Regions from separate parts of the Bacillus sp. Marseille-Q1617 genome, predicted to be linked through region 4. Evidence: riboswitches for the same ligand, from Rfam matches in the RefSeq annotation. Region 4 holds a riboswitch; each other region holds the start of a gene.
What was found. Region 4 has a riboswitch for S-adenosylmethionine ahead of mtnK (S-methyl-5-thioribose kinase). Riboswitches for the same ligand answer to the same signal wherever they lie in the genome.

Region 1 (7,443 bases), on a different contig from region 4:
GTACGTCTGTACCGTTCACCTTCAGAATGATTTCCCCTACTGCGAGGGATAATTTTTCTGCAGGTGTTTGAGGAAGGATGCCAAGTATCATGACGCCTCTTGGCTGTCTTTTATAGTAATAAGGCTTCGCATCTTCCGAAGAGCGGAGGCGATACACAATCCATGCGCGGCCGAGGACCGCGATGACCCCTGCGGCGACCGAAAACATCGGTGCCCAAAAGCCTGTAACAGCAAGCGTGAGGATAAAAGCGCCAAGCCAGAATACCCGTGAGCCCGTTTGCTTGATCGCGATTTCCGGCAATGTGCTTTTCACAAGCTGCTGGAAACCAAGCAGGAATGGGACGCACAATAGCGAATAACTCTGTGTGCCAAGCGTGAACACCGGCCACCAGTCGAACGGCAGTGTCAGATTCCCTGTCGGCAGCAGCACAAACATCGGTACCAGCCAAAGCTTCTTGCTCTGATGAACCCCGACCTTCAATCCCCGCTCGCTTTTAATCAGGCGCGGAGAAGTATGCTTCCAGCCGTTCAATTTGATGAGCATGCCTTCTATTAACGTGAGCACCCCTGCTAGGACCATCACTGAACTCAGCAGCCCGAGATTCAAATCTTCCACATAACTATGTACATAAGGGATTTCCCAATCGAAATAGCGGACCGTCACGAGGAGGAAATAAGAAAATCCGACTGTGATGGCTGCAGAAACAAGATGAAAGTTTCTGGTAAGGGCAAACAGTACACTCAAAGCCCCGATCAGAGTAAGGGCGATCACCGGGATGACAAGACCCGCTCCGATTGAGACCAGAGAAAACACCAGCCCTATTGCGATTCCATATGATAATAGAACACGTGTATCATGATATCCGTCCAATAATCTTGTGTTAAAATCCTTGCGTTCCCTCTTAACCCGGTAATATCCAGTCAAAACCGCTAAAAAAACGGATAAAAACAGAACCGGGTGAAGAATGAACTTACCCAATGCTTTCAATACGTCCAATAACCAAAGCTCTACCAATGTTCCGTCACCCCCTCAAATCTATCGATTGATTGTTATCTTATATTTTATCAAAATACTATGCTAAAACCTATTGCAATTTTTTTCTGATTCTATTACATAGGGGAAATTTCCATCATGTGCAGTGTACAATAAAAGGTTTTTCGACAGCATCCCTGATATTTTCCCGGGAAATGATGTCGTATTTTCTGGTTTGGTTGGGGATTTTATGGGTGGGGGGTGGTTTGGTAGAGGGTGGGGTGCCTGGCTCAGAATGGCGGGTTTGAGCCAGGTTCATTTCTTGTTGTTTGAGCCTGGCTCATTTATTGTGAGTGGTGCCAGGCACAATCTGCCGGTTTTGTGCCAGGCACAAATCGACTCTTTTGTGCCTGGCACCTGATCATTATATTGTACCTGGTACAAATCCCGGTCGATGTACCAGGTACAAATCACTCGCTATGTACCTGGTACACAGAACTTCCCTCATACCTTTACACCCGCAAACGACAAAAAGACCGCCTCCCGTATCGGGAAGCGATCCAACATGATTATTCGTTTGACGTCTGTGCCTTAGCAATGCGGTTCACGTATTCGATCGCTGCCTGCAGCTGGAGATCGTTCTTTTCGTTCTGTATTTGCTGATAGATTTCAGCCTGCAGGTGTTCCGCTGTTTTACTGTCGATGACTCCGTTCACGTCCAGGCCTTGCTGGATCTGGAACTCCTTGACGGCCATCTCTGTTTTCTTGCTGTAGTAACCGTCTGTCCGGTCGAGCGTGAAGCCGAGCCCTTTCAGCATTTCCTGGGCATTCTTGACTTGCTCGTTATTCATTTCAGGCTTCAGCGGTTTCTCGAGTTGAAGAGGATGGGCATAGTAGTAAGCCGGCTGTTTGACCGCGACATCAGGCCTGATCCCCTTCTTATGGATCCAGTTGCCGTTCGGTGTGAGCCACTTATACATGGTCAGTTTGATGTTGCTGCCGTCCCCCATCGGAACGGCCTGCTGGACCGTGCCTTTTCCGAAGCTCTTCGTCCCGATGAGCGGATACCCTTCCGTCTCCTTCAGGGCACCTGCCAGGATTTCCGATGCAGATGCACTTCCTTCGTCGATCAGGACGACGACCGGATAGGCTTTCTTTTCTTTATTGCTGGAGAAGGATTTCATCACTTCACCGCTTCTTTCCTGGATCTGGATATAAGGCTTCTTTCCCGAGACAAATTCCTGGAGGATCTGTTCGACACTGGATAACAGCCCGCCCGGATTTCCGCGGACATCGATCACCAGACCTTCCACCTTTTTCTTTTCGAGCTCCGTCAGCTGCTTCTTGAAATCAACCGCTGTATTCTCGGAGAACGTCGTGATCTGGATGTACCCGGTTGTGGTCCCGTTCACTTTTTTCACATCGGAATGAACGGTTTCGACCGGTATATCATCCCGCTTGACGGAGACTTGGATCGGTTCCGAAACACCTTCCCTCAGCACCTCGAGTTTTACTTTTGTGCCCTTTTTCCCTCTTATCTTGAGAGTGGCTTCATATAAATCGAGGCCGTCGATGCTGCTGCCGTCAATCTTGACGATACGGTCATTCGGCTTAAGTCCCGCTTCTTCTGCAGGTGAATTTTTAAAAGGAGCAACGATGATCAGTTTCCCGTCCATCATCGTGACTTCAGCCCCGATCCCTTCGAATGAAGAATCGAGGGCATCGTTGAACTGCGAGGCCGTCTCGGCGTTCATGTACACCGAATAAGGATCGTTCAACGTCTTCAACATCCCCTGTATCGCACCTTCCACGAGCTCTCCTTTATTTACGTCCTGAAAAAACTTCTCGCTGATCAGATCATAGGCCACTTCCACTTTATGAAGCTTGTCATTCACCTCTCCATTGCCCTCGAACTCCGTCAGCCCGTCCCCTGAATCGGTGACTTCAAACATGGTGACTCCCCCGTACATTCCGCCTGCCCCGATCAGCATGCTGATCACAATTGTGATGATAAGCTTTCTGCCTCTCAACTCCATATTTCCCCCTCCAACTTGTTGTCATGGCTGATAAGAAAAGCGCCGGCTGCATGAAGGTTGGTTTGTCCATATTCACGTCACTCATCAACTGACCGCCGTTATGTATAAAACGGACGGCTCGTCCTGTTGAATATCATTGAATGACCTGTATCACAAACTACCGCAGCCGGACACTTTAAAAAGCTCGGACCACTTTTAACAAAAAAGACACCACACAAAAACGCGCTTCTTCGCGGTGCGGTGTCTTTGCTTATTAAACTATATGCCGGAGGAGGACGGGTTATGATACTTTAGCCGTTCACAACACGGTTGGGTTGATATTTTTTCAGATGGGAAGAAATCATGCTTCCCCATTTCTCGAACTCTACTAAAAAACCGTCGTGCCCGAAGGCAGTGGAAACGAAATAATGCCTCCCTGCCCGTACCTGGTTTGTGAAGCTTTCCAGATACTGAGGCGAATAGATGAGGTCCCCTTCGTAGCTGATGGTGATCAGCTCGGTGGGATAATTTCGCGCAATATCTTCCATCGAACAGGCGCGGTCCCTAGTCAAGTCATGCGAGTTCATGGCTTTCAGGAGTGTCAGATAGCTGTTCGGATCGAATCGTTTTGCGAGCTTCTTCCCCTGGTAGTTCAAATAGCTCTCCACCTGGAAACAACTCTGTGCTTCTTCACGTTTGAACCGGTCGTCAAAAAGCTGGGGAGTTCTGTAGGTGACCATCCCTGCCATCCTCGCAATCTCCAAGCCTTTTAAATGAGTTCCCGGGGAGTAATGACCGTTTTGAAAATCGGGATCTGATTCGATCGCCTGGATGCCGATATGGTTAAAAGCCAAGCCGTAATCGCTGAGAGCAGGTGTGACGGCAAGGGCAAATACCTTATCGACGTATGATGGATACATCATCCCCCACTCCAATGCCTGCATCCCGCCCAAAGAACCGCCGATCACTGCTTGAAGGTGAGGGATCGCCAGTCCTTTCAGTGCCAGATATTGAGCTTTGACCATGTCTCTTACAGTGACTTTCGGAAAATCCCTTCCATACGGCTGCCCGGTTGAGGGATTGATGGAACCGGGACCGGTGCTGCCGTCGTTTCCGCCCAATACGTTAAAAGAAAGGATGGTGTACTCATCAGGGTCAAGGTACGAACCAGGTCCGATGAGTCCGTCCCACCAGCCAATGCTTCCCGGGGTCCCTTTTACAAGGTGATTCCCTGTGAGAGCGTGACAGATGAGGATGACCGGACCGTCTTTTCTGCCGATTCTTTCATAAGCAAGCTCCACCTGTTCCAGGGTGGAGCCGCATTCTAATGTCAGAGATGGGATCGTAATGGAGTTTACTTCGTATCGGGTCGTTTGGGTGTGGGGATTCTCCATTCCGTCTCCTCCTTTTTTGGTAAGTGTTTTTTGGGCAGGCGGGTTTCGTTCAGCCCGCCATACCCCTTTTTATCATTACAGATGGGGCCTGATGTGTTGTACTTTTATCGTGTGACCGGCCTCACTGCTGAGTTCTTTGACAAAACTCTTCCCGGATTAAACCGGGGAAGCTGCCAATGCCGCTTCGATGGCGCTGTCAAGGTCTTCGATCAGGTCTTTACTGGACTCCAGACCGACTGATAATCGAACTAATTCTTCGGTTACCCCGGTTGTGCGCAATTCCTGTTCATTCAATTGCTGATGGGTTGTCGAAGCCGGATGGATGATGAGTGATTTCGCATCCCCGACGTTTGCGACATGTGACCAAAGGGTGATGTTATCGACAACCTTGCGTCCGGCGTCCCTGCCGCCTTTGATGCCGAATACGACAATCGAGCCGGCACCTTTTTTCAGGTATTTCTGCGCCAGTGTGTGGGACGGATGCTGTGCGAGACCAGGATACGATACCCATGCCACACCGCTGTGCTGATCGAGGTGCTCGGCGATTTTCAATGCATTTTCCGTATGCCTTTCGATTCGCAGGTGAAGTGTCTCGAGACCCTGCAAAAGAAGGAACGCATTTTGCGGACTCAAGCAGGCACCGAAGTCACGCAGCAGCTGCACCCGGAGTTTTGTGATGAAGGCTGCTTCACCGACATCGACTGCATATCGGATGCCGTTATAGCTGCGGTCTTCATCGACAAAGCCCGGGAATTTTTTATTATTCCAGTCGAACTTACCGCCGTCGACGACGATTCCCCCGATCGCTGTACCGTGACCGCCGATCCACTTGGTGGCTGAATGGATGACGATGTCCGCGCCCCATTCGATCGGTTTGCATAAGTATGGAGTGGCAAATGTATTATCGATGATGAGTGGGATTTCATTGTCATGAGCGACTTTCGCGACCGCTTCAATGTCCAGCACGTGAAGACTCGGATTTCCAATCGTTTCGGCAAAAACAGCCTTCGTCTTCGGTGTGATCGCATTGCGGAAGTTCTCCGGATCGGACGGATCGACGAAGTGAACTTTGATGCCGTACTTTGGAAGCGTCGTGGAGAATAGATTGTATGTGCCTCCATAAAGATTCGTCGCTGCGACGATTTCATCGCCTGCTCCCGCGATATTCAGGATGGACAGCGATATCGCGGCCATCCCTGAAGAGACACCAAGTGCACCGATTCCGCCTTCCAACAGGGCGATCCGCTTCTCAAGGACATCAACTGTCGGGTTCATGATACGGGAGTAGATATTCCCCTCTTCTTCAAGTCCGAATAACTTCGCAGCGTGCTCACTGTTATCAAAAACGTAAGATGTGGTCTGGTAAATCGGGACTGCACGTGAACCTGTTGTTGGATCCGGTTCCTGTCCGCCGTGTAGTAGTAACGTTTCAACATCGAATGATTTTGTCATAATGAATTCCTCCTGGTTTTTGGTTTATTGGGTTTCCGCTGGCATTGTGGGTGAACGTGTTTGAATGCTGATGATGGATGGTGCCGGTCTCGGTGACAGCAGGATGTGATGGCTGCCTTTTCACCGAATCAGCCATCCTTGGGCTAGGAATTTTTAAAGAAGAGGAAAAATCAAAAACCCCCTTCCTAAGAAGAGGGTCTAATTTAATAGGGGTCCTCCTCTTATCTTTCAGGCAGTCTGCCTGCAGGAATTAGCACCTTTTCATGTGGTAGCAGATCGTTCCTGCGAACATGAAGGTTGCCGGGCTTCATCGGGCCTAGTCCCTCCGCCTCTCTGGATAAGAGCGATTTAGTTGTCTTTTAAGTAGTGCGTTGAGATGAATTATAAAGGCTGATTCATTCAACGTCAAGGGTATTTTCTGATTTTTTTTATTATTTTGTTTTTTGTTTTATTTAGATTGGGCTATTAAACCGCAGTTGTTTTCCGTGCATGACTTCGCTTTCCGCGGGCGAGCGGGGAGCCTCCTCGGAGATTTGCTCCTGTGGGGTCTCCCCTGCTTCGCTTATCCCTCAGGAGTCTTCGTCTTGCACTCCAACCAACAGCTGGAAACAGTTAAAGTTCGCCCATCATTCATGCAAGTCAAACTTTACTCGATAGATTTTTCGATTGCTGCGTTGAACTGGGTTACGATGTCTTCTGAGTCTTCGATACCTAACGATATGCGTACGACATGGGTGTTTATGCCGAGTTTTTCCTGTGCTTCTTTCGGCAGGGCGCGGTGTGATGTCCCCAGCGGGTAAGAGACGGTCGTTTCCACTCCGGCAAGGGTCGGCACGATCTTGATCCAGCCGAGGGATTTGAAAAATGCACTGATGTCACATGATGGATCGAGCTCGATTGTCACGATGGCACCGTGGCCTTTATCGGAAAGGTTATTTGGATAGTACACGTTTTTCACATGCGGATTCGTTCTAAGATTATCAGATAATACTAGGGAATTATGGGCCTGTGTGCCCATTCTAAGGGCGAGCGTCTTTGCACCTCTTGCCGTCAGCCATGCCTCGAACGGACTCAGGTTGGAGCCCATGTTGACGACTTTTTCCCTGGCCTTACTTACTAATTCCTCTTTTCCTGTCACGACGCCTGCGGTGATATCGCTGTGTCCGCCGATATATTTTGTGGCACTGTGGGCAACGAGATCGACGCCTTCCAGATAAGGCTGGCGCAGGTATGGTGTTGCGAATGTGTTATCGATGATCGTTTTGAGATTGTGTTTCCCGGCAAGCTCGACCAGCTGCGGAATGTCCTCCACCCTCATGAACGGGTTGGTCACCGTTTCACTGTACAACAGCTTTGTCTGCGGCGTGATGGCCTGTTCGATTTCTTCACGTTTGGTGAAGTCGACGAAGGTTGTCTCGATGCCGAAGCCTTTCAGTTCTTCCTTCAACATATGGAAGGTGCCCCCGTACAGGTCTTCCGCTGCCACGATATGATCGCCGGTTTGTACCACCGACAGCACGGCAGCAAGGATCGCCGACAAGCCTGAAGACGTCGCCACCCCGGCCGGTGCACCTTCAAGGGCCGCCACCATCTGTCCAAGTTCATCCGT
Region 2 (7,443 bases), 1.4 Mb from region 4:
CAAGGGGAATGTCCAGCTGCAGGGCTTAAAAGCACATGTCATAAGCCAAATCGACCAAGAAGGCAAAGAACGCCTTCGTGGCCGATTCGTCTTATGCCACACGCTTCCTGAGCAAAGCCCTTCCGCTTTTCTAATAGGAGTCTTCGTCTTGCACTCCAGTCAATCGCTAGAATCAGTTGCAAATATAAATAATTGGTTAATGATAAAAAACAATCTGTTCTTAAAATACTATAAAAAGCCGAGCAGAGTTAATATTCAGTTGAGAATTGATGAGCATAGAGGAGGTATGTATTGTGCGAGAGATGATTAACGTTAAGGATGTCTATTTTCGTTATCCGGATCAGGAAGCCTATGCTCTTGAGGGAATCAGCCTTCATGTGGAGCAGGGTGAGTGGCTTGCGATTGTCGGGCATAATGGTTCTGGTAAATCGACACTTGCCAAGATGCTGAACGGTCTGCACTTTCCTGAAAAGGGTGACGTTACAGTAGACGGAATCGCTTTAGAAGAAGAGACGATCTGGGATATCCGCTCCAAGATTGGAATGGTCTTTCAAAATCCAGATAATCAGTTTGTCGGTGCTACAGTCGAAGATGATGTGGCTTTTGGGTTAGAAAACCATGGAGTACCTTATGAAACGATGGTACAGAGAGTGAGTGGCGCTTTAAGGCGTGTCCATATGGAAGATTTTCTTGATCAAGAGCCGCACCATTTATCAGGCGGACAGAAGCAGCGCGTGGCAATCGCCGGAGTGGTGGCCCTTCAGCCGGATATCATCATCCTGGACGAATCGACATCCATGCTTGATCCGAAAGGAAAGAAAGAAGTGCTTGAAACGGTCAGGATTTTAAAGGAAAAAGAGAATTTGACTGTCATTTCGATCACCCATGACCTTGAGGAAGCAGCAAGGGCCGACCGAATCATCGTACTGAATAAGGGGAAAGTCTTTAAGGAAGGGACACCACAAGAGATTTTCCTGCTCGAGGATGAATTAAAGAAATTGGGGCTTGATTCACCTTTTACCATTAAACTTTCAGGAGCGCTGAAGAATGCGGGTATCTCATTACCCCAAACCTACTTTACAGAAGAAGAGCTGGTGAACGAGTTATGGAAATCTCATTTCAACAAGTAGAATATCGATATTCCTATAAAACCCCATTTGAAAAGCTTGCTCTTGAAGATATCAATCTCTCCATTCCATCAGGTCAGTTCCTGGCGATCATCGGTCATACAGGTTCAGGCAAGTCGACACTCTTGCAGCATCTGAATGCACTGCTAAAGCCGACATCCGGAATCGTGAACGTCGGAGACTACGAGATCAGCCCCGAGAAAAAATCGAAGAGTCTGAAACCGATCAGGCAAAAGGTAGGGATCGTTTTTCAATTCCCAGAACATCAGTTATTTGAAGAAACGATATTGAAGGATATTTGTTATGGCCCTATGAACTTCGGAGTATCAGAGGAAGAAGCGAAAGAAAGAGCGAAGGAACTGATTGTGAAGGTCGGGCTTTCAGAAGACATACTTCAGAAATCCCCATTTGATCTCTCAGGCGGTCAGATGAGGAGGGTGGCCATTGCCGGTGTCCTTGCCATGAATCCGGATGTGATCGTATTGGACGAGCCTACAGCCGGTTTAGATCCGCGTGGGCAGCGTGAGATCATGGATATGTTCCACGATCTTCATAAAGAAAAAGGACTGACTACCATCCTTGTCACGCACAGCATGGAGGATGCGGCTCACTATGCAGATGAGATTGTCATCTTGCAGAAGGGACGCTTACAGAGGAAGGGTTCCCCGCAAGACATTTTTTCGAATCCAGAGGAATTGTTTGAAATGGGGCTGGATGTTCCCGATGTGGTCCGATTTCAGTTCAAGCTGGAAGAGCGTATCGGCAGGAAGCTCGGTATCACTTGTTTGACGGTTGAAGAACTGGCTGATGCAATTGGTTCCCTCGAAGAAGGGGGTGGACCGCTATGATGGAAAAAATGATCTTCGGCCGTTACGTACCGGCAAATTCCATTCTTCACAGCATGGATCCAAGGTCGAAGCTTCTCTTTATATTCGGTTTCATTTGTGTTGTATTTTTGGCTAATAATGTTGTCACCTATGCCATATTAGGGGCATTTACGCTTACTGCACTCATCTTTTCCAATCTTCCCATCCGGTTCATCATCGGAGGGTTGAAGCCCATTCTATGGCTGATCCTGTTTACGTTTTTCCTGCATGTATTCTTTACAAAAGAGGGCGGGGTCATCCTGGATCTTGGCTTCCTTAAGATTCATGAGGAAGGGCTGCGGCAGGGGATATTCATCTCCCTTCGATTCTTTTATCTGATCCTGATCACTTCTTTACTGACGCTGACGACATCACCGATCACCATCACAGATGGGCTGGAAACATTATTGAATCCGCTGCGTAAGGTGAAGTTCCCGGTCCATGAGCTTGCGTTGATGATGTCGATTTCGCTGCGTTTCATCCCGACCCTGATGGAAGAAACGGATAAAATCATGAAGGCGCAGATCGCGAGGGGAGCAGAGTTTTCCTCAGGGCCGATAAAAGATCGGATCAAGGCGATCATCCCATTGCTCATCCCTTTATTCGTCAGTGCGTTCAAGCGTGCAGAAGACCTGGCTACGGCCATGGAAGCAAGGGGCTACCGGGGAGGGGAAGGAAGAACGAAATACAGGCTTCTTTCCTGGCATAAAAAAGATACAGGCGCACTGGTTGTACTCGGCATCCTGACAGCCTTATTGCTATTCTTCAGAGGATAGGAGGAGTAATTCTATGAAGCGTGTAAAATGTACGATATCATATGACGGCACCCATTTCAGCGGTTATCAAATACAGCCAAACCAGCGTACTGTACAGGGCCTCCTTGAAGACACCCTCAGTGCCATTCATAAAGGAGAGCGGCTACGCGTCACTGCTTCAGGGAGAACGGATGCCGGGGTCCACGCACACGGCCAGGTATTCCACTTTGATACCACATTGGCCATTCCTGAAGAAAAGTGGCCGGTCGTCCTGAACACGCGCCTGCCTGACGAAGTGACCATCAAAGAGGCACAATTTGTCCCTGATGACTTTCATGCAAGATTTTCAGTTAAGAGGAAGGAATATCGTTACAGAGTCTATACAGCTGAATCGAGAAGTCCTTTCTATCGTCATTTTGCTCTTCACTATCCTTTCACTATTTCGGTAGGGGAAATGCAAAAGGCAGCGCAGGATCTAATGGGTGAACATGACTTTACAAGTTTCTGCTCTGCTAAAACGGAAGTAGCGGACAAAGTAAGGAATCTCCACAGCATCACCATCACGCAGCATGAGGACGAAATCATTTTTTCTTTTACCGGAAATGGTTTTCTTTACAACATGGTGAGGATCCTGGTAGGTACGCTGCTCGAGGTAGGTGCGGGGAATCTCCGCAGTGAGGACATGAAAAACATCCTTGAAGCCAAAGACAGGAACCAGGCAGGGAAGACTGCTCCGCCGCATGGATTGTATCTTTGGAAGGTGGAGTATGGGGAAGAAAATGAAGAGATTCAATCTGGAAAATAATTTTTTATCTAAAACAACTAATCCTGGTGTAACATTCCCTTGACATTCACTATAGAACAAGATATTATAGCATATGGTATGTTATTAACCCCACGATAAGCCCCGGAATCTTATTGTGATTAGAAAATAAATACTACGGATTCATTTAATAGGAGGTAAACTCATGCGTACTACGTATATGGCAAAAGCCAACGAAATCGATCGTAAATGGTACGTTGTAGATGCTGAAGGCAAGACTCTTGGTCGTCTGGCTAGTGAAGTAGCTTCAGTTCTACGCGGTAAACACAAACCAACTTTCACACCACATGTTGACACTGGTGATCACGTAATTATTCTTAACGCTTCAAAAATCGAATTGACTGGTAAAAAGCTTACTGATAAGATCTACTACCGTCACAGTAACCACCCTGGTGGTTTGAAGCAGCGTACTGCATTAGAAATGCGTACAAACTACTCAGAGAAAATGTTAGAGCTTACTATCAAAGGTATGCTTCCTAAAGGTTCTCTAGGTCGTCAAATGATCAAGAAGCTACATGTATACTCTGGATCTGAGCATCCACACCAAGCACAACAACCAGAAGTTTACGAACTTCGTGGATAATTAAAAAGAGGAGGTTATTATCTTGGCTCAAGTTCAATATTACGGAACTGGTCGTCGTAAGAGCTCAGTAGCTCGCGTACGTTTAGTACCAGGTAACGGTAACATTGTTATCAATGATCGTGAAGTAGAAGTATATATCCCATTCGCAGCACTAAGAGAAGTAATCAAGCAACCACTAGTTGCAACTGAAACTCTTGGTAACTATGACGTTTTAGTAAACGTACACGGTGGAGGTTACGCTGGTCAAGCTGGTGCGATCCGTCACGGTATCGCTCGTGCTTTACTTCAAGCTGATCCTGAGTACCGCGGTACTCTAAAACGCGCTGGATTGTTAACTCGTGACGCTCGTATGAAAGAACGTAAAAAATACGGTCTTAAAGGCGCTCGTCGTGCACCACAATTCTCTAAGCGTTAATTATTGCTTACAGAGACTCTCAACCTTTTGGGTTGGGGGTCTTTTTTATTGGTTAGGGATGATACTTGTTTGTGTTTGGTGTATTCGTTTCTATTGTAGCGGGCGGGTAGGTTAATCCTGTATTTCACCAAGTGACGGAATGATCCGGGAAATCGAAAGATAAAAGCGGAAAAGTAAAAGATTTATGGTCAAAATTAAAAGATTATCGGGCAAAACTCGAAGATTATACAATGAAAACGAAAGATACCTTCATCTCCCCATTCAACGGACCTGTCCCCGTGGTTCTTCCCCCCATTAAAAACTCTCAAAAAAGATCATTTATGACTAGTTTCCCCGCCACATATAGTCCATTATTCCTTTAAAGTAAAAGAGAATCTCTCTGATTGGCTGCCATTAAAGGCTGGAACATCAATATTTTACGTAAAAACTCCCTTTTTGATATGAAAATATAGGTAAGCGTTTCCAAATTTAAACTCGTGACCATGTACACAATTCATCTCGATAAAAAATCTGGATTCTGATTTGACAGATTATTTCGACTCCGTTATGATGATAAAAATTCAAACAACACAATTGCATATTTCCTTATCTAGAGCCGGGGGAGGAATCTGGTCCCGTGATCCCGCAGCAACCGTTACTTGTAACAAGGTGCTAATTCCAGCAAGCAGATGCTTGAAAGATGAGAGGATGGTATAGAAATGAACCTCTTCCTCATCGGGAGAGGTTTTTTTAGTTGTAGTAAATCGTTAAGGAGTCCTCGCTGTTTCTAAACCGAGTATAACGATAAGAATACTCAAACCTGACCTCATCCCCAAAAAACACATCAATCCACCCATCGCCACGGCCAAATCACTTTTAAGAAAAAGGAGACTTTCCAATGAAAAAACAAATTCATCTCAACGGCTTCATCCAAAACTCGCCTTCACCGCATTCGACCGGCTTATGGAAACATGAAAAAGATCAAGGTACTTCTCACAACAGTCTGGCTTATTGGGTCGAAACGGCAAAGACGCTTGAACGCGGGAAATTTGATGCGATGTTCATCGCTGATGTGCTTGGTACCTACAGCGTTTATGAAAACAGTCATGATGCGGCGGTCAGGGGTGCAGTGCAGCTGCCTGCACATGATCCGCTCATCCCGATCTCGGCCATGGCGGCTGTAACAGAGCATCTTGGGTTTGCACCGACGATCTCCACGACTTATGCCCAGCCTTATTCACTGGCACGGCAGTTATCGACGCTTGACCATTTAACCGGGGGAAGGGTGGCATGGAATGTGGTGACCTCCTATTTGGAAAGTGAAGCCATTAATCTTGGACTTTCCGGGAGGCTTCCAAAGGAACTCCGATATGACAGAGCCGATGAATTCCTCCAGGTCGCTTATAAATTGTGGGAGCACAGCTGGGAGAACGAGGCGGTCGTTTATGATAAAGAAAATGATACGTTTGCGAATCCGGAAAGAGTTCATTCCATCAACCATGAAGGAGAGTTTTTCAGTGTGCCGGGCCCTCATCTGGTGGAGCCTTCCCCTCAGCGCACCCCGGTATTGTTCCAGGCGGGGTCCTCTCCAAAAGGGAGGGATTTTGCAGCAAAACATGCCGAAGCAGTATTTACTAAAAATCATTCACTGGACGGATTGAAGCTGTATACATCCGATATCCGCAGACGGGCGGCAGAGCAGGGAAGAAACCCGGATGAGCTTCTCATCTTCCCGATGATCCTGCCAATCATAGGTTCAACAGAGGAAGAAGCATATGCCAAATATGAAGAACTTACAAACCACGTCAGCTATGAAGGCACCGCTTCTCTTTTATCCGGTCACACTGGGATAGACTTTTCACAATTCGACCCTGATCAATATATCGAGGACATCGAGACTGACGCCATGCAGGGGAACCTCGATATGTACGGAAAAGATCCGAACAAAAGGTGGACGCTCCGGGAAGCGATCAAAAATCACGGCCTGGGCAATGGAACGGTCAAGTTCATCGGCACCCCTGAGCAGATCGCGGATGAAATCGAGAGGTGGGCGGTTGTTGGGGATGCAGACGGCTTCAATATCGCCCAGACGTATTCACCGGGTACATTCACCGAGTTTGTCGAACATGTGGTCCCGGAACTGCAGAAGCGTGGGATTTACCGGATGGAATATGAAGGATCCACCCTGAGAGAAAACATGTTTGGCAGAGGCCGGAGACACCTGCCTGCAGATCATCCTGCCAAGAAGCTTGCACCCGTTTATTCATAAAACGCTTGTAAAAGAAGGGAGAAGAAAATGAGTCAAATCGCATTATATACATGGATAGGATTTGCCGTATTTCTTGCAGCAATGTTTGCCCTGGGATTTATCAGTATGAAAAAGACCAAGAGTGTCAGTGATTTTGCCATAGGCGGGGGAAACCTCGGCCCTTATGTCCTGGGGCTTTCCTTTGCCGCCACGTACTTAAGTGCCGCTACCTTCCTCGGGTACCCGGGCTGGTCCCATGATTGGGGACTATCAAATCTTTGGCTGTTCCTGGCGATGATCGGCGGGGGGCCGATCGGGGTATTGATGGTAGCCAAGAAAGTCCGGAAGCTAAATAACGGACAAAAGTCGCTGTCCTTGCCCGACTGGCTGGGGGATTTTTATAACAGCGATCTTCTCCGGGTCGGTACGGGGTTGATTCTTTTGTTCAACATCTTTTATATAGCCGCCCAGTTTGTCGCAGGTGCCCGCATCTTTGAATATCTTCTCGGCATGTCCTATCAGGGCGGATTGATTTTTATAGCCGTGATTGTCGTACTTTACGTCTTTGGCGGAGGGGCATTCGCCGATATTTATACGGATGCCGTCCAGGCAGTGATGATGGCAGTGGCCGGGGTCTTTATTTTCAT
Region 3 (7,443 bases), 400 kb from region 4:
TCCTCTGCTGGAATGGAAGCGAACCGTTCAAGCTTCTCTGTATTCACAATCGCGTAATCAAGTCCGGCTTTCGTACAGTGATATAGGAATACGGCATTCAGGATTTCCCTCCCTACAGGAGGCAGACCGAACGAGACGTTGCTTATCCCGAGTATGTGTGGACACTGGGGGAGCAATTCTTTAATTTTCTTGATCGCTTCAACGGTAGCGTTCGCTGAGCCTATATATTGTGCATCCCCGGTCCCCACTGGAAATACAAGCGGATCGAAGATGATATCCTCTGAAGCAAGCCCATATTTCTTCGTCAACAGTTCATGGGACCGTTGGGCAATTTCAACCTTTCGCTGTGCCGTGACTCCCATTCCCTTTTCATCGATGGTTCCTACCACAACTGCAGCTCCGTACTTCTTAATGAGCGGGGTAATTTTTTCAAATCGCTCTTCCCCGTCTTCCAAGTTGATGGAGTTGATGATCACTTTACCTTGTGAATATCTCAAAGCTGTTTCCAGGACTTCTTCATCAGTTGAATCTATGACAAGCGGGACCTTCACTTTCTTCACGACTTCCTGGATAAACGTATTCATATCATTCACTTCATCCCGGTCAGGATCAGCCACACAGATGTCGATGACCTGAGCTCCGTTTTTCACCTGGGCTCTTGCAATTTCTGAAGCTTCTTCGATTTTATTCTCGGCTATCAAGCGCTTAAATTTCCTTGAGCCGATCACATTCGTTCGTTCACCCACGAGGATCGGACGGTTGTCTTTATCTTCATATAAAAATGGTTCGATGCCTGAGACGGCATGGGCATGTGCTTCATTCGGAATCCTTGGCTGAAATTCTTTTGCCAAGTCTGATAAAGCCCGAATGTGTTCTGGTGAGGTACCGCAGCATCCACCTACAAGGTTCAGCCAGCCTTTCTCAAGAAATCCCCTCATTTTAAGACTAAGGGATTCCGGCGTTTCATTATAATTCCCTTCCTCATCGGGCAGGCCGGCATTTGGATAACAGCTCACATACGTTGTCGCTAAATCTGAAAGAGATCTAAGATGGTCCCTCATAAATTCAGGTCCAGTCGCACAATTCAATCCGACCACCAGTGGATTCAGATGTTCCAGCGACAAATAAAATGCTTCTATATTCTGCCCCGCCAATGTCGTACCCATCGGTTCAATGGTTCCCGATAGAAGGATGGGAACCTCCCTTCCGCTTTCTTCGCATGCTGCCCGTATACCAAGGTTAGCTGCTTTCACATTCAGAGCATCCTGGCTGGTCTCGAGTAATAGAACGTCCACTCCGCCATCCAGAAGTCCCTTTGCCTGAATACGGTAGTTCTCCGATAATTCATCGAAACTGATTCCCCCGGTTACCGATAGCGTTTTCGTTGTCGGTCCCATAGAGCCTGCTACAAATCTTGGCCGCTCGGCTGTCGAGAAGGAATTTGCCGCTTGTTTGGCTATTTCAGCTGCTGTTCTATTTATTTCATAGGCTTTCGATCCTATTTCGTATTCATCCAGTACAACGGGGGTGCCCCCGAATGTATTCGTTTCAATCACATCCGCTCCTGCCAGCAGATATTCCCTGTGTATGTTGTAAATGACATCTGGAGCGGTCAGGACAAGGTGTTCGTTGCACCCGTCCAATTCCTCACCACCGAAATCTTCCGGGGATAAACCTGCTTCCTGAAGCATTGTTCCCATCGCCCCGTCGAGGACGAGTATTTTCTTTCTAAGCTGCTGTTCAAATAATGTGCCGGCCATAAGGAACCTCCTTTTCTATCACTGCTTTTTCTTTCATATACCGTAGCAATTCAATACTCATATCATAACGGACAAAAGGAGTAATCAGATAGATACCGTTAAACAATTCAAGTGCGGTGTCCAATGATTCCTTTGCAATCTGCATTCCGACTGCCCTTGTGTGGACGGGGTCTGAACCTGCATCCTTCATTCTGTTTCTTGTTTCCTCCGGTACTTTGATGCCGGGTACTTCATGGTGAAGAAACTCTGCATTTCTCGAACTCAGTAAAGGCATGATCCCAATGAAAATTGGCGTATCTAAATGCTTCGTAGCTTCGTATACTTGGAACATTTCTTCGACTCCAAATATAGGCTGAGAAATGAAGTAATCAGCTCCAGCCTTTATTTTTCTCTCGAGGCGTTTTACCGAAGCATCCATATGCCTGAAGTTCGGATTGTATGCAGCACCTACTGAGAACTGAGTCTTTTGCCTGAGTGACTTGCCGGAGAATGATATTCCTTCATTATTTTGTTTGATTAATTCAATCAGTTCCAGACTTGAGAGATCGTAAACAGAAGCCGCTCCCGGGAAATCCCCTATCTTGGCGGGATCACCTGTAATAGCTAAAATATTGTGGATCCCCAGGGTATGGAGTCCCATCAAATGTGATTGTAGACCGATTAAATTACGGTCACGGCAAGTGATGTGAACCAATGGAGTAAGATCATATCGTTCCTTTACCATTGTCCCGATCGCGTCATTACTGACCCTCGGAGATGCCAATGGATTATCAGCAAGGGTCAATGCATCAATCCCCTCTTCCTTTAAAGCTTGAGCACCCTTAAAGAACAAATCTGTATCAAGGTGCTTGGGCGGGTCCAGTTCGACGATTACCGTCTTCTTTTCTTTCACTTGATGATGCAGGAGCCTCTCTTTTGGAGGCTGGGATGAAAGCTGCACCGACTTTTTTGTCTTCACTTTCTTTTCAGTCACAGGCACCCTGCTTTTTAATTTTTTTGACACAGCCCGGATATGCTCAGGGGTCGTCCCGCAGCATCCTCCTATGATTCTGGCCCCTTGTTCGCGGAGTTCATTGCTGATATCCCCGAAATACTCCGGTTCAGCAGAATAATAGAATCTTCCCTCTTCATAGTTCGGCAGACTCGCATTAGGATAAACGGATAGAAAGGAGCTCTTGGGAACCGGCACTTCTTCAAGTGAAGAAACCATGTGATATGGACCCATTCTGCAATTGATCCCTACAACATCTGCACCCAGCAATTCCAGCTGATGAAGAGCTTCTTTTATCTTCATGCCATTTTGAAGAACTCCTGTTTCATGCAGCGATACCTGTGCAATGACGGGAAGATCTGTTTCCCGCTTTGCAATCTTCAGGACTGTCGTCAATTCCTCAAAGTCGTAGTACGTTTCAAGGAGGATTCCATCAACACCTTCAAGAAGCAAACAGTACAGCTGTTCCCGGAAGCTTCTTTTGATTTCCTCGAGTGAAATATTTTGCTTGATCGCCCTGATTCCACCAATGGTCCCTATTACATAGGTGTGATCCCCAGCCGCCTTTTTAGCGAGCCTTGCAGCTGCGGTATTGATTTCTTTCACAGAATCCTCCAGCCCATACCGGGAAAGTTTTTCGTAATTGGCACCGTACGTATTGGTCTGGATGATATCCGCTCCAGCTTCTATATAATCTCTGTGGACTTTCAATACTTCATTAGGGTGTGAAAGGTTCAACTCCTCGAAGCATCGATCCACCCCGTATGAATACAACAGAGTCCCCATTGCTCCGTCTGCTATCAAAATTCTTTCTTTCAAAGATTGTATGAGCGGTTTCACACGATCCCTCCTTCTCTTTCATTCTCTGTTATAAATTGATGACTTTCTTTATTGGTACTTCTTTCAGAGAATTCAACCCCTGTTCAAGGTCCTTAATCAATTCATCTGTGTTCTCCAATCCAACTGATAACCTCAGCAGGCCAGATGTGATCCCCCTTCTCACTCTTTCCTTTTCAGGCATGGATGCATGAGACATTTTTGCAGGATATGAAAGGATGGATTCAACTGCACCTAAGCTTACAGCAAATACAGGGATATCTACTTGTTTTGTCAATTTCCTGACTTCTTCTTCACCTTTTAAGCGGAAGGATAAGACAGCACCAGGTCCTTTTGCCTGGCGAACATGGATTTCATGGCCTTTATGATAGCTCAGTCCCGGGTAATATACTTCTTCCACTTCATCCCTCGTTTCAAGGAAGCGGGCGATCTTATAGGCACTTTCGGATGACTGCTTAAGGCGTACATGCAATGTTTTAAGGCCTCTCAGCAATAGCCAGCTGTCTTGAGGTCCCAGTACAGCACCAAATGAATTTTGTAAGAATGATAACTTCTGGGCGATTTTTTCATTTCCGGTCACTGCTATTCCGGCGAGTACATCACTGTGACCTGCCAGAAACTTGGTTGCACTGTGTAAGACCACATCTACTCCAAGTGATAAAGGCTTTTGCAGCAGAGGAGTCATAAACGTATTATCGAGAAAGGTCAGACAGTTATTGGCTTTTGCCAATTTTACGACCCCTTCAATATCTGTAATGTTAAGTAAAGGGTTCGAAGGTGTTTCAATGTAAATCACTTTTGTATTTGGTTTGATTGAACGGGCGACCTCATGAAGATCCCTCATATCCACAAAGGAATACTGAATGCCAAATCGGTTCAATACCTCTGTGATCAATCGATAAGTACCCCCATATACTTCTTCAGAAATGAGGACATGATCCCCATGCGAAAGCATAAGGAAACTCGTAGAAATGGCTGCCATGCCTGAAGAAAAAGCAAACCCTTCTACGCCGCCTTCAAGTTCTGCAATCGTCTCTTCCAATGCTTCCCTGGTTGGATTTCCCGACCTGCTGTAATCATAGGATCCATATTGGTCAAAATCGCTCTGATGAAAAGTGGTTGCGTGATAGAGCGGTGTAGAAACAGCACCTGTATGGGCATCATATCCGTGAGAATGAAGCAGGGAAGTTTGCTGTGAGTACGTTTTTTCACTCATGTATAAGCACCTCTCCTCTTAATTGATTAAAAACATTCTCCAAATCTGAAATGATATCATCTACATTTTCAATACCGACCGAAAATCTCAAGAGACGATTACATATGCCGAGTGTATTCCTTTCACATTCAGGAATATCAGCATGGGTCTGGGTTGCAGGATACGTAATGAAGCTTTCAACACCGCCAAGACTTTCCGCGAATGTAATGATGTCTAATTTCTCAAGAAAAGGACCGACCCATTCCTCCCTAGAAATGCGAAAAGAAAGCATCCCGCCTCTTCCGGTATAAAGGACATCCGTCACGCAGTCATGATTCGTTAAATACTCTGCAACCTCATTTGCATTTTTTTCATGCTGGGCCATCCGCAGGCCTAATGTTTTCATGCCGCGGAGTAACAGCCAGCAATCAAAGGGTGAAAGAACGGCACCGATCGAATTCTGAATGGTATAGAGTTTCTCTCCCAATTCTTTGTTTCTGACGATGACAGCACCGGCAAGTACGTCATTGTGGCCGCCTAGATACTTTGTAGCACTGTGAACGACTATATCAGCACCTTCTGCAATGGGCTTTTGAAGGATTGGTGTGTAAAAGGTGTTATCCACAATCAGTAATATCTCGTTATCCTTAGCGATGGTAGACACCGTTGAAATACTTGTTTCATTCATTAATGGATTGGTTGGCGTTTCAAGGAATATCGCTCTTGTCTTTTCGTTTATTTTTTCAACAATATGATTTTCTTCATGAGTGTCCACGAAATGAAACCTGATACCGTATTGATTTTCATACTGTACAAACAAACGATAGCTTCCGCCATACAAATCCTGGGAAACAATCAATTCATCACCTGACGAAAATAAGCTCAGTACAGCTTGGATGGCTGCCATCCCCGAACTGAAAGCGAAGCCTCTATCCCCCTCTTCCAAAAGAGCCAGTGTATCTTCCAAAATGGTCCTGGTCGGGTTTCCGGTCCGCGTATAATCAAATCCAGTCGATTGACCGATCCCCTTATGCTGATATGCGGTTGATAAGTGAATGGCAGGACTTATTGCTCCTGTCCTCTCATCCGTACGATTTCCTGATTGAACGAGAATGGTATCGATGTGTTTTTTCAATTTCGTCACTCCTTTTCTTATTTAAACGAAAAAGGATATAAAACAAAAAGCCTTCTTATGAAATATAAGAAGGCTTCAGTCGTTCAATCTCCCTCTTATCGTCCAAGTTGAATTCAACTTGCTGGAATTAGCACCATGCCCTTGGCTGGTTGCTGAGGTGTCATAGGGCCAGTCCCTCTACCTCTCTGGATAAGAATCTATTTGGTTTAATTAACTATCATCAATCACTTTATTAAAATAACTTCTTCATAACTTACATCATACTTTATTAAAAGTCAATGAAAATTATGAATACTTTGGCATTTTCAATGGAATGCCAAGAGTTATTTTTAAGCAAAAGGTCGTACAAAATAGCATGCATAAAAAATATATGTTTGAACAACCAATATCAAGTCTATATGTATAGAAATACTTGATTAGGATGTGATAGGAATGAAGGGCGTGACTTTCCAAGGAAAAGAAAAAATGGTGGTCAAAGAAGTTGAAACTCCCGATATTCAAGAAAATACAGACATGATCGTGAGAATCACTGCAAGTGGTATCTGTGGTTCTGACCTTCACCTTTACCACGGCGGAATCGAACCGGAACAAGATTATGTAGTGGGGCATGAGCCAATGGGAATTGTCGAAGAAGTAGGGTCGGAAGTAAAAAGTCTGAAAAAAGGGGACCGTGTCGTCATTCCATTCAATATTGGCTGCGGGGAATGTTTTTTCTGCAAGAACCAGATGGAAAGTCAGTGTGACGATTCCAACCCACATGGAGAAATTGGAGGTCTATTTGGATTTACTGAAATGATGGGAGGCTACCCAGGCGGACAGGCAGAATATCTACGAGTGCCCTATGCGGACTTTACTTCATTTAAAGTACCTGAGACCAGTAACCTTGACGACGAAAGTGTCCTCTTCCTTTCGGATGTCATTCCGACGGCTTATTGGAGCGTTGAAAACAGCGGAGTAAAAGAAGGGGATACGGTCATTGTTCTTGGGAGCGGTCCGATCGGACTGATGGCTCAGAAGTTCGCCAAGTTAAAAGGGGCCGAGCGCGTCATTGCTGTCGATCAGGTTGAGCACCGTCTAAGTCATGCTAAACGTACAAACAGTGCTGAAATCTATAATTTCAAAGAGACCCCGGACATCGGCTCTGTCCTCCACGAATATACCAAAGGGGGTGCTGATGTGGTCATCGACTGTGTAGGAATGGATGGGACCGTCGCTCCTGATGAGACGTTCGGATCTGAATTTGATAATCAATTCGGAACCATCTCCCCTATTAAAACCGCATCGCAGGCAGTAAGGAAATTCGGGACGGTGCAATTGACAGGTGTATATGGCACTGAGGCAAATCGTTTTCCATTAGGGGATTTCTTCAGTAGAAATGTCTCTATCAAAATGGGGCAAGCTCCAGTCATACACCTTATGCCTAAGTTGTATGACATGATAGAAAACAACGAGTTTGATCCAACGGATATCATCACTCATCGTTTACCTCTTGAAGAGGCTGCAAAGGGTTATGATATTTTCGATA
Region 4 (7,443 bases):
CCCCGAAAAGACTTACATACATGTGATCCTGAAGAATGTTAATGGCTTCGATCACACTTTTATTCCCGACTGCAAAGCCCACTCTCCAACCGGCCATATTATAGGTTTTTGAAAGCGTATAGATTTCAATGCCTGTGTCCTTTGCCCCTTCTGCTTCCAAAAAGCTGACAGGCTTTTTCCCTTCGAAGCCGATTGCACCGTAGGCAAAATCATGGACGACACAGATATCATTTTGTTTCGCGAATGATACTGTATCTTCGAAAAATGAACGGGAGGCAACCGCTCCTGTAGGGTTATTGGGATAGTTCAAAAACATGAGCTTTGCTTTTTCAATGTCCTCTCTTGCAATCCTCTCATAATCCGGGAGAAAATGATTCTCTTCTTTCAACGGCATCGTTACCATCCGTGCTTCCGCAAGGGATACCCCTGACAAATAATCCGGATACCCCGGATCCGGAACCAATACTGTCTCACCGGGGTCCAACAGGCATTGGGGTATCTCCACCAGCCCTGCCTTCCCTCCGAACAGGACTGCAACTTCTTCATGAGGATCGATGTCCACACCATATTCCCGTTCATAAAAAACAGATATGGCTTCCCTGCAGGAATCCAAACCCCGAAAAGGGGAATATTTATGATTTCCTGGTGATTTTGATGCTTTCACCAGCGCTTCCACGATATGCGGGGGTGTAGGCTGATCGGGGTTCCCCTGCCCCAAGTTAATCACATCAAATCCTTCTTTCAGCACTTTCTGGACTTTTGCTGTCAATGATGCAAAAAATTGCTGCGGCAGCGAGTCAATGCGTTCTGCTTTTTTAAAGGTTGTCATCTTTTCACCTTCTACACTTTTTTGAAAATTATTTACTTTCAAATTCTAGTCACAAATGATATAACGTAAAGTAATGATTGTAAAGTATAATCTTATTCAGACTTAAAAAAGAGGTGTTACTTTGTCAACGAAAATTGGACTAGCGCAAATGGATATTACATTTGGTGCTCCTACCGAAAATAAGAAAAGAGTTCATCAATGGGTAAAAGAAGCGAGTGAAGCAGGCTGTAATATCGTCGTATTTCCTGAATTGTGGACGACCGGTTATGATTTAACCAGAATCGGGGAAATCGCCGATGAAGATGCTCATGACATTTCTGCCTTTCTTTCGGAGCTTTCTTCTCGCTACAACATTCATATTGTCGGAGGATCGATTGCGAGCAAAACAAAAGAGGGTATTTCGAATACCCTTCTCGTATCTGACTGTGACGGGAAAATAATCAAACAGTATAATAAACTCCATCTCTTTAAATTGATGGATGAACATCACTACCTGCTGCCCGGTAAAGAAGATGGCTCATTCACATTGATGGATACTCAGATGGCCGGTATGATCTGCTATGATATCCGTTTCCCGGAATGGTTCCGGAAACATGTCATCGATGGTGCGAAAGTGGTGTTCGTGGTTGCTCAGTGGCCTGCAGAAAGAATCACTCATTGGAAGACCCTTTTATTGGCAAGGGCCATTGAAAATCAGTGTTTCGTCATTGCCTGTAATCGTTCAGGCAGCGACCCCAAGAATGAGTTTGGGGGGAACTCGCTGATCATAAGCCCATGGGGGGAGATCATAGCGGAAGGAACCCTTTACGAAGAATTGCTTACCGCAGAAATCGATTTGAATGAAGTCGAAGAAGTCAGGAAAAAAATACCTATTTTTCAAGATCGACGTCCAGATTTCTATTAATTTTATATTTTTCTAAAAATTCATTGACTCACTATTTCTAAAAATGGTACTATTCAAATCAAACAGCATGCAGCTGATATTCACAAAATTAAATATTCTCTTATCAAGAGCTGGCTGAGGGATTTGGCCCTGCGAAGCCCAGCAACCGACCGTAATACCGTTGAGAAACGGGGCGCACTATGCGCCGGATGATTCACTCCATAAGGCACGGTGCTAATTCCAACAGAAAGAACACCTTTCTGAGAGATAAGAGGCGAATAAGATCCAATCTTTAAGCCTCTTTCCGTCAATGAAAGAGGCTTTTCTTATTATACTTATGAAAAGCCTCCAAAATTCAATATTTTAGGAGGAACCATTATGTCAACCATTCCTGTCTCGAGCTATCAATCTTTAAATGAACAAACCGCATTGGATTTAGCAATCAGTTTAAACTTTTTTGAAAAAGGAGCGGAATTGACCTGCCGTGAAATTGGGGATGGAAATTTAAATCTGGTTTTTCAAATAAGTGAAAAAGGAAAGAAAGGAATTATCATTAAGCAGGCATTGCCCTATGCAAAAGTGGTTGGTGAGAGCTGGCCATTAACGGTCGATCGTGCCAGAATCGAAGCAAATGCATTGAAACTGCAGCAAACATATGCCGGTGAATTTGTCCCCGAGGTATTCTATAGTGATGATAAACTTGCTGTTACCATAATGGAGGATCTAAGTTCCCTTGGAATTGTCCGTTCAGGACTGATAAAAGGAGACACCTATCCACTTTTATCTGAACATATCGGAACATTCCTGGCAAATACTCTTTATCATACTTCTGACTATGCCCTGCATCCTTTTAAGAAAAAAGAATATGTCAAAACCTTTTCCAACCCTGAACTCTGCAAGATTACGGAGGATCTTGTTTTGACCGATCCATTTTTCAACAGTGAAACGAATGATTATGAAGAAGAACTGCTCCCTCTGCTCAAAGATTTGTGGAATGATTTCAGTCTGAAACTTGAAGTGGCGAAGCTGAAGAAATGCTTTATTACAGAGAGTGAGGCGCTATTGCATGGCGACCTGCATACTGGAAGTATTTTTGCTGATGAATTTCAAACCAAGGTGATTGATCCTGAATTTGCTTTTTATGGTCCTATCGGCTTCGATATCGGTCAATTTATTGCAAACCTGACATTCCAGGTAATAGCAAGGGAGGACGATAAAGGAAAAGATGAAATCATCCGGCATATCACCAATACATGGAACGTATTCTCAGAAACGTTTTCGAATCATTGGCAGGAAAGCGGAGATGCGTACACTAAGGTTGATGGCTACTTGGATTATGTACTGGATAAAGCCTTTAAAGACAGTATAGGATTCAGTGGATGTGAGCTTATCAGGAGAACTGTCGGTCTTGCACATGTTGCAGATCTGGATTCCATTTCAGATAAAGAAAAGAGGCTGCGGGCTAAAAGAAGCTGTCTTTCTTTAGGGAGAGAATTGATTTTAAAAAGACGAACGTACTCAACAATTGAAGAATTCACAGAATTCATTCGAAGTCATACATCTTAAGGAGCCAATCATGACACGCACAACACCCACAATCCCGACGTCATTACAGTTTCGGGATGATCATTTAGAAATATTAAACCAGCAAAAGCTTCCACATAAAATCGAGTACCTACAACTTTATACTTTAAATGAGTTTTATGACGCTATCGTCACGTTGAAGGTAAGGGGCGCGCCTGCAATCGGAATTACGGCCGCTTATGGAATAGCATTATCTATGAATCATTTTGATACAGACTGTCTGTCTGATTTCATGGTTAGATTTAAAGCGGATAAAGCATATTTATTTTCCTCCCGACCCACTGCAGTAAACTTGGGATGGGCATTGGATTCATTGGAAAATGCAATTCAACGGGCACAGTCTGTGAATGAAGCAAAAACCATCCTTCTGCACTCCGCGATTCAACTTCATACTGAAGATGAAGTGACGTGCAGGCGAATCGGAGAATATGGTCTTCAATTACTAAATGAAAAGACAACCATCATGACGATTTGCAATGCAGGATCTATTGCAACCAGCAAATATGGAACAGCATTGGCACCATTTCATTTAGGAAGTGAAAAAGGGAAAACGTTCCATGTCTATGCCTGTGAAACACGCCCGGTATTTCAGGGCTCACGTTTGACAACTTGGGAATTGCAGCAGTCAGGTGTAAACGTAACACTTATTGCAGATAGCATGGCCGCTCATACGTTAAAAGAGAAAAATGTAGAAGCCGTTATAGTTGGGGCAGACAGGATAGCTGCAAATGGGGATACAGCAAATAAAATCGGGACATCCATGCTCGCCATCTTGTGTAAGCACTATGATATCCCTTTTTACGTGGCAGCTCCTTCTTCTACTTTTGATATTACCCTTCCTTCAGGGAACGCTATTCCCATTGAAGAGCGCGCGCCTGAAGAACTTACTGAACTTAATGGTTACAGGATTTCACCTCAGGAAACAGTTGTATACAACCCTGCTTTTGATGTAACATCACATGAATTAATAACTGGAATCATTACTGAGAAGGGAATCCTGTATCCTTCATATAAGGAAAGCATTAGACATTCCATCTGCCATACCTAAAAGAAAACCTACCCTCACCGTAACGGGTTCTGTTTTAAGGTATAAACTATAAAAATCATTGGAAAAAGGGTTTTAAGGAATTCGTGTTCTAATTTGTTACCGAAACTGCACTAAAATTAAAGCGTTACAGAACTTTCTGTAACGCTTCAATTACAATGTTTTTTATAATCTGGCTAATGTGTTAGTTGTCTCCAAAGTTGAAAGATGTGAAAATTAGGTAAATCCCTATTAAACAAGGAATAGGCTGGTGATTTTTAGATTAACAGATACCTTATCTTTTATAGTGTAACTAAAAATATAAATAAGGGGACATTATCCCGTTAATCTGCTGAAGCTCGCTTGGATAGGGGTAAATAAGGGGAAAATTTACTTCAAATCTTGCACAGATCCCTAATTTTAATGTTTTTCAAGTAAATAGAAGTAAAACTTTCCTTTACTTTAACGGTTTTCAGTTCAAATTCTTCATTAAGGGAAATTTCTCCCCTTAATTAATCATCCAATGTTACTGTTCCTTTCATCTGACTCGAGAAGTCCCGCTTTTGTTCACTTTGTCGGGTAAGATTAGCTGTACATGTACATGCAACTTCAATTACTACCACATTTTGAGGTGTAGATTGCATTTTGTACTCCAAAACAGAACCCGTTACCCTCACCGGAAGTTTTTACATGCAATCATCCCTTATATAACGGAGTGGATCCCCACATTTCCCTTGGGTTCACTTCATAAATACCATTTTCCCTGAACATGAATTGATGGATGATAAACTCTCTTCTTAATGTGGCAAAATCGTCATGAAAATGCTTGATGTATTCATTGATTTCCTTTTCACTGTACCTCTTTCCAATCTTTAATCCTTCCACCATGTGCTCCAGCAGGAAAAGCTTCTTCTTCTGTTGAGCGGGTATGGATTTAAACCGCCCATTCTTCTCCACAAAGTTATTCATCACTTTTTGTTTCTCTTTCATTATTTTCTCTTGCATTTCAGAATCCCCTTCCCTTTGATTCGTGAAGCGATCAAGAACACTTGCATGATGCGCTATCACTTTTTTGTTTAAAAAATAGTAAATCGTATTTTTTTCCCTTCTGGAGTAAACTAGATTACATTCCTTCAGTTTGTTTAGATGATGTGAAATGGTAGGGGCTGTCAACCCCAGTTTACCCGCAATCGCGCCGGCATGCAGCGAATCAACTGACAGGAGATGAACAATCTTGATACGGGTGGGATCGCCCATGGTCTTATGAAATGCGACTTGTTTATCCAGCTGCAACTTAAATACCTCCTACTTAGATACTTATCTAATTAGATATTAATCTAATTAGGTGAAATATGCAACAGCCTTTCTTTCACAGAGACAAATAAAAAAAGCATTTTCCCGAAGAAAAATGCTTCATACTATTACTGTTCAAGGGTCAACAGAATTTCTTTCTTATCTACTTGCTTCCCTGCATAACCGGTTAATGATTTATTCTTACCTATTACTCTATGACAAGGTATGATGACAGGGAACTTATTTGCTTTATTGGCTTGTCCGATTGCCCTGACCGCTGTTGGTCTATTAATACGTGCCGCTACATCCCCGTAAGAGCAGGTGGACCCGTATGGTATTTCACTTAATGCTTTCCAGACTTCCTGTTGAAACTCAGTTCCTTCTATTTTCAGAGGAAGTGTAAATTCTTTTCTCTGTCCTCTGAAATACTCTTTCAATTGTCGTTCAGCTTCTATCAATAATGGGTGATCTGACTCTGTGGCAGCTTGATTTTCAGAAGCAAATTCTACTGATACCAACTTTTCTTCATCTGCCCGGAGCTCCAAGACTCCAATCGGACTTTCCATAAACAGCGAACAGACTGACATGAACGCTCACCTCCTTACATCTTTGGTAAATAGATATGAAAAACAGTGCCTTCACCTATTTTGCTTTCCACTTCCACTCTTCCATTATGTTCTTTGATAATATTGAAGCTGACCATCAGCCCCAGTCCAGTTCCACGTTCTTTCGTCGTGTAAAAGGGTTCACCAAGCTTTTTGATCTTATCTCTAGAAATTCCGCTTCCTTGATCCCTAATTTCAATATGAATCAAATCATCATCGGTTTCATGAATGGCAATGGTTATGACCCCTCCCTGCGTCATAACTTCAATGGCATTCTTGATGATATTGATAAACACTTGCTTTAATTGGTTGGGTTCTGCGAATATAGGCGGCAGCCCTTCCTGGTACAATTCATTGTATTGAACGTTATGCATGGTTGCCTGTGCACTTAACAGCTCAACGGTGTCTTTCATGATTTTTATTAGATTCGTTTCCTGATACTGGACAGCCTGCGGCTTAGCCAGGACAAGGAATTCCGTTATGATCGACTCGATTCTCTGCAATTCTGATGTAATGACATTAAAGTACATTTCATGATCTTTACCCACACTATTTTCCAACAACTGAATAAATCCTTTTAACGCAGTCATTGGATTACGGATTTCATGTGCAATGCCTGCTGCCAGCTCCCCCACCACACTCAGGGTATCAGACTTTCTCAATTGTTCCTGCATCTCTATTTGTTCAGTGATGTCACGGATGATTGTCAAATTGAGATTGGACAGCAGATTATATTTAGATGATAATTCGATATAATGCAGCCTGTCATCATGGGAGCGGAATGTTTTCAAGAAACTTGACTGCCCCTCTTCTTTTAATTGTACCAAATAATCATGATAAGCGTCGTCATCGGCTTCGATGCTCAATATTTCGCGCACATCTTTCCCGATTAACTGATCTTTATCGAGATGCAGTATTTTGCTTGCTTCAGGGTTTGCATCAACCACTACATAATTATGATTCGTCAGGAATAAGCCATCTAATGACCCTTCGAAAATTTTCCGGAACCTCTCTTCACTTTCCCTCAATTCCTTTTCCATCTGATATCGCTCACTTACATTTCGGAAGATCGTCATATTATATCCATCAACGGAATGAAGCTTAGATGTGAACTCCAGATGCTTTAATTGATTATTAGGCATCAGAAAGAGAACTTCATCTCTTACTGCCCCGCTTTTGTACAGATGATCCATCACAAGATCGAACTTCTGTGTTTCTAACGGGT

Region 1: linked by a shared signal. The riboswitch ahead of HWX64_RS14590 (O-acetylhomoserine aminocarboxypropyltransferase/cysteine synthase family protein) and the one ahead of mtnK (S-methyl-5-thioribose kinase) in region 4 are both predicted to bind S-adenosylmethionine.
Region 2: linked by a shared signal. The riboswitch ahead of HWX64_RS00350 (LLM class flavin-dependent oxidoreductase) and the one ahead of mtnK (S-methyl-5-thioribose kinase) in region 4 are both predicted to bind S-adenosylmethionine.
Region 3: linked by a shared signal. The riboswitch ahead of HWX64_RS09115 (methionine biosynthesis PLP-dependent protein) and the one ahead of mtnK (S-methyl-5-thioribose kinase) in region 4 are both predicted to bind S-adenosylmethionine.

The regions. Positions count from the first base shown of each region.
Region 1 is NZ_CAHJXM010000002.1:636,512-643,954, reverse strand. Features, by position in the region: gene HWX64_RS14605 (PDZ domain-containing protein) at 1-1,015, opposite strand, end outside; gene HWX64_RS14600 (S41 family peptidase) at 1,543-3,009, opposite strand; gene HWX64_RS14595 (homoserine O-acetyltransferase) at 3,300-4,382, opposite strand; gene HWX64_RS14590 (O-acetylhomoserine aminocarboxypropyltransferase/cysteine synthase family protein) at 4,539-5,834, opposite strand; SAM riboswitch class I at 6,053-6,178, opposite strand; gene HWX64_RS14585 (PLP-dependent aspartate aminotransferase family protein) at 6,481-7,443, opposite strand, start outside.
Region 2 is NZ_CAHJXM010000001.1:50,816-58,258, forward strand. Features, by position in the region: gene HWX64_RS00320 (energy-coupling factor ABC transporter ATP-binding protein) at 291-1,130, shown strand; gene HWX64_RS00325 (energy-coupling factor ABC transporter ATP-binding protein) at 1,106-1,975, shown strand; gene HWX64_RS00330 (energy-coupling factor transporter transmembrane protein EcfT) at 1,972-2,769, shown strand; gene truA (tRNA pseudouridine(38-40) synthase TruA) at 2,783-3,553, shown strand; gene rplM (50S ribosomal protein L13) at 3,717-4,154, shown strand; gene rpsI (30S ribosomal protein S9) at 4,177-4,569, shown strand; SAM riboswitch class I at 5,152-5,255, shown strand; gene HWX64_RS00350 (LLM class flavin-dependent oxidoreductase) at 5,447-6,817, shown strand; gene HWX64_RS00355 (sodium:solute symporter) at 6,845-7,443, shown strand, end outside.
Region 3 is NZ_CAHJXM010000001.1:1,839,876-1,847,318, reverse strand. Features, by position in the region: gene metH (methionine synthase) at 1-1,760, opposite strand, end outside; gene HWX64_RS09125 (bifunctional homocysteine S-methyltransferase/methylenetetrahydrofolate reductase) at 1,741-3,591, opposite strand; gene metC (cystathionine beta-lyase) at 3,620-4,804, opposite strand; gene HWX64_RS09115 (methionine biosynthesis PLP-dependent protein) at 4,797-5,918, opposite strand; SAM riboswitch class I at 6,011-6,114, opposite strand; gene HWX64_RS09110 (zinc-dependent alcohol dehydrogenase) at 6,351-7,443, shown strand, end outside.
Region 4 is NZ_CAHJXM010000001.1:1,442,174-1,449,616, reverse strand. Features, by position in the region: gene HWX64_RS07215 (pyridoxal phosphate-dependent aminotransferase) at 1-829, opposite strand, end outside; gene HWX64_RS07210 (carbon-nitrogen family hydrolase) at 951-1,733, shown strand; SAM riboswitch class I at 1,831-1,986, shown strand; gene mtnK (S-methyl-5-thioribose kinase) at 2,091-3,278, shown strand; gene mtnA (S-methyl-5-thioribose-1-phosphate isomerase) at 3,289-4,344, shown strand; gene HWX64_RS07195 (metalloregulator ArsR/SmtB family transcription factor) at 5,017-5,613, opposite strand; gene HWX64_RS07190 (methylated-DNA--[protein]-cysteine S-methyltransferase) at 5,742-6,200, opposite strand; gene HWX64_RS07185 (PAS domain S-box protein) at 6,215-7,443, opposite strand, start outside.